Linked DNA regions of Pleomorphomonas sp. PLEO. The protein of the gene in region 1 interacts with the protein of each later gene in a pairwise test. Links are inferred from orthologs where the notes say so. Each region holds a gene or a part of one and is shown on either strand. Other genes may lie near its edges.

Region 1 (3,441 bases):
TGTCCAATTGGTCGGGCGGGTCTGCGGCACCTTTCCCTCGCTGGTCAACGCCGTCATGAGAAGCCCGCGGCTGGGCAAGCTGGCCCGTCGGCTGGTCGGCGTCCACGCGGATCGGAAGATGCCGTCGTTCCCGCGCGATCGCCTGGGGCGCTGGATTGCCCGGCGCGGCCTCGATCGCCCGAAGCAAACGGAAGGGCGTAAGGTTACCTACTTCGTTGGCTGCACGGCGCGTTACATGTTCCCCGATGTCGCCAAGGCGACCATTGAGGTCCTGGAGAGAAACGGCATCTCCGTCTATGTGCCGGAGCAGAAGTGCTGCGGCATGCCGACCTACCTCGAAGGCGACAAGCCGTTCACGCTTGATCTCGTCTCGGCCAATCTGCCGGTGCTGCAGCAATGCGTGGAAGACGGCTATGACATCGTCACGGCATGTCCGACCTGTTCGTTCATGTTCAAGTCGGTGCTGGCCCGCGATGCCCAGTTCTCGCCTGCCTTCCGCGACCGCATCCGCGCTCTTGGAGTCGATCTTGAAGGCGATACCGGGGCGATCGCAAAGCAGCTTGCCGCCGAAGTATCCGCTCCGTCGGGACGCACGAGCAGTGTCGCTCGGGAGTTTCTCGCCCCCTGGGTGGTCAACTATAATCTCGGGCTGCATGCCGAGACCGATCGGGGCGACGTCGGCTATTTCGCAGCTTGGGATGCCCACCAGCGCATCAAGGTCGCCGCTCACGTCTTCGAGCTCGGAGAATATCTCGGGGTGCTTCATCGCGAGGGCGGACTGCATCTTCCCCCCATGGTAACATCCGAAAAGCTCTCCTATTTCCCGCCCTGCCACCTCAGGGAGCAGAACATGGGACGCCCATGGCTCGATCTGCTCAACGAGGCGCCCAAGGCCGATGTTTCGCCAGTGGGGCAGCCGATGGATTGCTGTGGGCTTGGTGGCATCATGGGATTCAAAAAGGACTTTCATGCCGCTTCCCTGGCGATGGGGCGCGGCTTGATCGACAGGGTTGGGGAAGCGGCCCCGGACAGGATTGTGACCGAGTGCCTGGCCTGTCGGCTGCAATTCATGCAGATGCAGGAAAAGCCGGTTTCGCATCCAGTTGAGTTGCTGGCCGAGGCCTATCGAGCCGAAAAGGTCAGATTCCCTTTGAGTGAGATTGGCCAAGAGCGCGGAAGTCCGTGAAAGGCTGGAGGCAAGTTTATGGTGCAGTTGAGTTCTGATGCCTTCGCCTTCGGAGGTGATCTGATGCCGGTCGAGGAGGCCCTCGATTTGGTTGCCGCCAGGATTCCGCCGATCGGCGAGACGGAAAGCGTCGGGCTGATAGATGCCGACGGACGCTTTTCGGCTTCTGACGTGATGGCCCCGATCGATCTGCCGGCTTTCGACAATTCCGCGGTCGATGGCTACGCCGTGGCTTATGCCGACTTGCTGGCAGGTGGACCAACTGTGCTGCCGATCAGCGCCAGGGTTGCGGCAGGCGAACCTGCCTCGGAGACCCTCGCCGCCAAGACGGCCGTGCGGATCTTCACGGGGGCTCCCATGCCGCCTGGTACCGACACGGTATTCATGCAGGAAGACGTTGCTCTCGACGATGATGGACGCGTCGAATTGCCGCCTGGTCTCAGAAAGGGGGCAAACCGTCGCCCTCGGGGTGAGGATATAGCTGCCGGCAGCGTTGCCGTCCCCGCCGGGAAGAGGCTGGAACCGCGCGACATAGCTCTTCTTGCAGCCCTTGGCGTCACGTCCCTAAAGGTTCGCAGGCGTCCACGTGTGGCGGTCTTCTCGACCGGCAACGAGTTACGCGATCCAGGGCAGGCGCTCGGCGCGGCGGCGATCTACGATTCAAACCGATTTTCGTTGCAGGTGATGCTGAAGCGAGCCGGATGCGAAGTGTCCGATCTCGGCATCCTGCCCGACAACCGCGACGTCACGGTCCAGCGTCTTGATGCTGCCAGCCATACGCATGATCTCATCGTTACCTCGGGCGGCGTTTCGACCGGCGAGGAGGACCATGTCCGAGCGGCGATCGCGGCCGGCGGTTCCATGGTGTTCTGGAGGCTCGGGATCAAGCCGGGGCGGCCGCTCGCCATGGGGATCATCAATGGAACGCCCTTGATTGGCCTCCCGGGCAACCCTGTCGCCGTTTTCGTCACCTTCGCCCACGTGCTTCGGCCACTGGTGGTCGCGCTCTCGGGAGGCAAGCCGACGCCTCTGTCGGCCATGACCGTCTTCTCCGGCTTCGACTACCGGAAAAAAGCCGGCCGGCGTGAGTATGTCCGGGTGTCGTTGGAGCAGTCCGACGGCCGGACCGTCGCCCAAAAATACCCTGTCGATGGCGCGGGCGTGCTCACGTCCCTGACTCGGACAGACGGGATGGTGGAGTTGCCGGAGTCCTGTACGGAAGTCAGGCGCGGCGATCCAATTTCGTTCTACGCCTACAGCCAACTCATTTGATGGCTGCCATGAGAGTCCTTTGGTTTGGTTCGGACGTCGAAGCAAACGTTGCGATTTAGAGGTTGGTCGAGATGAATCTGCCAATCAGAAACTATGGCGGCGAGTGTGGGTCTCCCTTCGAAGACGCCACCGAGTGCGGGCCATGTCATCCGCGATTCAGGCCGCACCATCAGGCTGCCAGCCGGCGCCATGGGGCACACGACGGCCAGATTCTTGCGGTACGATCACACTTCCTGACAACCGGGGCTGTGCCTGAAGGGGTGCCGTCGCCCCTGGTTCGATCCTGGCAGCGAAGCAGTCAGTTCGGTTTTGCCTCTCCAACGCTGAACAAGCAGCGTGACCGGCTCGCAGAATCGGGGATCAAATCCCTGAAGGAGCGCAACAACGACCTGATCATGTCCGCTCTCGATGAGATGGCATCGCTCGGAGAGGAGTTAAGCGCCCAATGGGGTGTGGTCATTCTGACCGATCCTTCCGGTATTGTGCTGGCCCGCCAGGGCAATGGGTCGTTTTCCCTTGAGGCGGATCGGCTAGGGCTCAACGAGGGGTTCGATTGGTCGGAAGAGGCGATCGGGACGAACGCCATCGGGACGGTGGCGCTGGAAAGAACAGCTCTCACCATCACTGGCGCCGAGCATCTTTTCTGCCTCAATACGTCCATTAGCTGCTCGGCGGTGCCCATTCTCGATCCGTCGGGTGCGCTGGCTGGCGTGCTGGACGTCTCGACATCACTGTCGGTACCTCATGACTATCTGCCACTGCTGCTCAGGCGTTCCGCGCTCGAAATCGAACGTCGCCTGTTCGAGCAGCGCTTTCCGCGGCACCTGAAACTTCGGTTCCATTCCAGCGAACACCTTTTCGGTGGTATTCGCGACGGTCTTCTCGCTTTCGACGACGATCGCTTGGTCGGCGCCAACCGCGCTGCGCTGGAGCTGATCGGGCACGATTGGCCGATGGTTGGGATGGTGCGATTTGAAGAGCTT
Region 2 (3,309 bases), 2.9 Mb from region 1 along the record:
GCAGCGTGGCAACCGCCAGCGTCACCGTGACCAGCACGCCATTCGCCAGTTCATCACCCCAGCCGCTGTCGCCGAAGGACAGCAGTTCCATATAATTGGCCATCCGGCCGGTCTCCCCGTCCACGCCTCTGCCGCGATGGCCTTTCCCGCCACCACGCCTTCCCGCTATCGCGGGATCCCTTTCCTGCAACAAGCGCGGGACTGCTTTTTAAAAAGCAAATCCCGCGCCGTTTCAATCGTTGACCTTCGGTGCCCCGGCTCAGCCGCCGTAGACGTCGAAGTCGAAGTACTTCTTGTTGATCTCCTGGTACTTGCCATTGGCGCGGATCGCCTTGATCGCCGCCGTGAACATGTCACGCAGATCGGTGTCCTCCTTGCGGACGCCCGCACCTACTCCCGGGCCGTGGATCTCGGGGACGGGCTTGATGGTACCGACCAATTCGCAGCAGGCGCCGGCCTCGGTCTTCAGCCACTCGGAGAGAACAACAACATCGTCGTTGGCGGCGTCGAGGCGGCCGTTGGCAAGGTCGAGCTTGTACTCGTCGGCGGTCGGATAGGTCTTGAGCTCGCTTTTGGTCAGGACCTTCTCAACATAGTCGGCATGCATGGTCGACACCTGGGCGCCCACTGTCTTTCCGGCCAGATCATCTGGCGTGACGCCCTTGATGCTGCTGCCCTTTGGCACAGCGATGGCGGGCGGCGTGTTGTAATACTTCTCGGAGAAGTCGATGACCTTTTTGCGTTCGTCGGTGGCCGACATCGAAGCAAAGATGGCGTCGAACTTGCCGGCGAGCAGCGCCGGAATCATGCCATCCCAATCCTGAGCAACCACCTCGCATTCGACCTTCATCTCAGCGCAAAGAGCGAGCGCGATATCGACGTCGAAGCCCTTCAGCTTGCCGTCGGTATCGACATAGTTGAAGGGCGGATAGGCGCCTTCGGTACCGATGATGACCTTCTTCCACTCCTTGGCCGCGGCGCCGCCGAGCGACAATGCGAGCAAAGCCGCGGCGGTGACGAGTGTCTTGGCGAATTTCATGGTTATCCCCTGTGTTTGACCGACCGGCACATCCGACGCGAACCGGTCGCCCTACGGCGGTCGTCGCAGCCGACTGGCGGCCCCCTGCTTGTTTTCGACGCAGCCGTCGGAGGAATTGAGATCCTTCGTTGAAGCAGCCGACCGCGCCCGAACCTCTCGGCAAACCGACGCACTGCCTAAACCTTGTGCTGGCGCCGATCCGCCCGCATCTTCATCTCATTCCGTAACGGGATGCAACGGGGGACATTATTGCGCCGGCCCGGATTCTGCACGCCGGGATGACCACGGACCACCCACGCCGATCAGTTCAGTGGCCTCGGCAAGGTCGGCTGGGGTGTTGATGTTGAAGAAGGGATCGACGGCTTTCTTCCCAACGATGGTGGAGGCAAAGACAACGCTTCTGGCCTGCTCACTGGCAAGGAAAGCCCCCACCCGTCGCTCCTCACCCCCGAGGAATGCCAAAAGTCGCGGCGCTACCGAGAGCGGCCAGAGTGCGCAGAGCGGCGCTCGTCCCGACGGCCCCTCGGCAAAGACGACGGCGTCCTGATCATCCGTACCGGCTATCAGCCGCGCCGCCAAGTCGACGGGCAGAAACGGCAAATCGACCGGCGCGGTCAGCAGATGGGTCGGCCGGTTCGACAGTGCCGACGCGCGATGAAGGCCAGCGACAACGCCGGCGAGCGGCCCCTCGAAGGTTGCGGACGCATCTCGCACGACAGGAAGCTTCATGTCCGGCAAGCCAAGGTCTGGCGGCAGATTGACGGCAAGATCGCCAACATGAGGCGCCAGCGTCGTCGCGACCCGATCGAGCAGCGTCGCGCCGGCAAGTTCGATGAGCGCCTTGGGCATCCCGCCCATGCGGCTCGAACGTCCCCCTGCGAGAATGAGGCCGGCCAATTTCATCATCTGCCCAGTGAACGGCATCGGAGGAAACCGAACAACCCCATTCGAGCCGCCCGCATGATTGCCCTGCCGCAAATTCACTCCCGGTCGCTCGTGTTATGGATTAGGTAGAAGCCAAACCATTCGGAGCACGCCATGCCAAGCCTCAAGGACCAGGTCGCCGCCGCCCTCAGCAAGATCACCATGCCCGGCACCGGCAAGGACATCGTCTCGGCCGGGGCCGTGTCGGATATCTACGAGAAGGATGGCAAGGTGATGCTGTCGATCTCGGTTCCGGCCGACAAGGCCTCGCGATTCGAGCCGATCCGCGCGGCGGCTGAGACGGCTGTGAAATCCATCCCCGGCGTCACCAAGGCGACGGTCGCGCTGACCGCCGAGGTGGCGCCCGGCAGCGCACCAAAGGCAGCGCCCGCCCCGCATGGCCATTCCCACGCCGCGCCGGCGAAGAATGGCATTCCCGGTGTTAAGTCGATCATTGCCGTGGCCTCCGGCAAGGGCGGCGTCGGCAAATCGACCACGGCCGTCAACTTCGCGCTGGCGCTTTCGGCGCGTGGCCTCAAGGTCGGCATCCTCGACGCCGATATCTATGGCCCGTCCGTGCCGCGCCTGATGGGCCTTTCTGGCGAGAAGCCGGAGGTGAACGAAGATCGCACGCTGGTGCCGCTGGAAAACTTCGGCGTCAAGGTAATGTCGATCGGCTTCCTGGTCGAAGAAGAGACGCCGATGATCTGGCGGGCGCCGATGGCTGTATCCGCCCTGACGCAGATGCTGCGCGAGAGCGCCTGGGGCGAGCTCGACGTGCTGGTGGTCGACATGCCGCCGGGCACCGGCGATGTGCAGCTCACCATGGCCCAGCAGGTGCCGCTGACCGGTGCCGTCATCGTATCGACGCCGCAGGACCTCGCGCTGCTCGACGCGCGGCGCGGCGTCGCCATGTTCCAGAAAGTCGAGGTGCCCGTGCTCGGCATCGTCGAGAACATGGCCTATTTTGTCTGCCCCAATTGCGGCACTCACCACGATATCTTCGGCCATGGCGGCGCGGCGCAGGAAGCCCGCCGCATCGGCGTGCCCTTCCTCGGCGAAGTGCCGCTGGAGATGCGAATCCGCGAGACGTCGGACTCCGGCCAGCCGGTGGTCGCGACCGAGCCGAACGGCCCGCATGCCGAGTCCTATCTCGCCATCGCCGGACGCGTTCTCGACACGCTGGCCGGCAAGCCCGAGCGAGCGGCGCCACGCATCGTCATCGAATAAGACCGACCAGCAAGAAGAGCCCGGTGCTAGACTCCGGGCTCGGCGCGGCTGGCAAGCGTCTGGTGCCTGACCCGCTCGCGGTAGAAAATGTAGACGCCAGAGCCGACAACGACGGC

The links. Proteins that work in one complex are often made in the same cells at the same time.
Region 2: the proteins of glp (region 1) and mobA interact in binary tests that used the Escherichia coli proteins (3 or more experiments, as listed by UniProt). The link is inferred for Pleomorphomonas sp. PLEO from one-to-one orthologs.

What each region holds. Positions count from the first base shown.
Region 1 is NZ_CP166625.1:1,262,646-1,266,086, forward strand. Bases 370-3,331 are described here. They hold glp (gephyrin-like molybdotransferase Glp), read left to right. Parts: upstream 370-1,204; coding sequence 1,205-2,458; downstream 2,459-3,331. Other genes in these bases: AB6N07_RS05590 (heterodisulfide reductase-related iron-sulfur binding cluster), read left to right, coding at 370-1,186; AB6N07_RS05600 (GAF domain-containing protein), read left to right, coding at 2,530-3,331. In the rest of the region: more of AB6N07_RS05590, read left to right, coding at 1-369; more of AB6N07_RS05600, read left to right, coding at 3,332-3,441. UniProt on the Escherichia coli protein: Catalyzes the insertion of molybdate into adenylated molybdopterin with the concomitant release of AMP.
Region 2 is NZ_CP166625.1:4,199,832-4,203,140, forward strand. What follows is about bases 125-2,954. They hold mobA (molybdenum cofactor guanylyltransferase MobA), read right to left. Parts: upstream 1,964-2,954; coding sequence 1,286-1,963; downstream 125-1,285. Other genes in these bases: AB6N07_RS19510 (ABC transporter substrate-binding protein), read right to left, coding at 260-1,039; apbC (iron-sulfur cluster carrier protein ApbC), read left to right, coding at 2,078-2,954. Outside these bases: AB6N07_RS19505 (ABC transporter permease), read right to left, coding at 1-103; more of apbC, read left to right, coding at 2,955-3,193; AB6N07_RS19525 (DMT family transporter), read right to left, coding at 3,220-3,309. UniProt on the Escherichia coli protein: Transfers a GMP moiety from GTP to Mo-molybdopterin (Mo-MPT) cofactor (Moco or molybdenum cofactor) to form Mo-molybdopterin guanine dinucleotide (Mo-MGD) cofactor.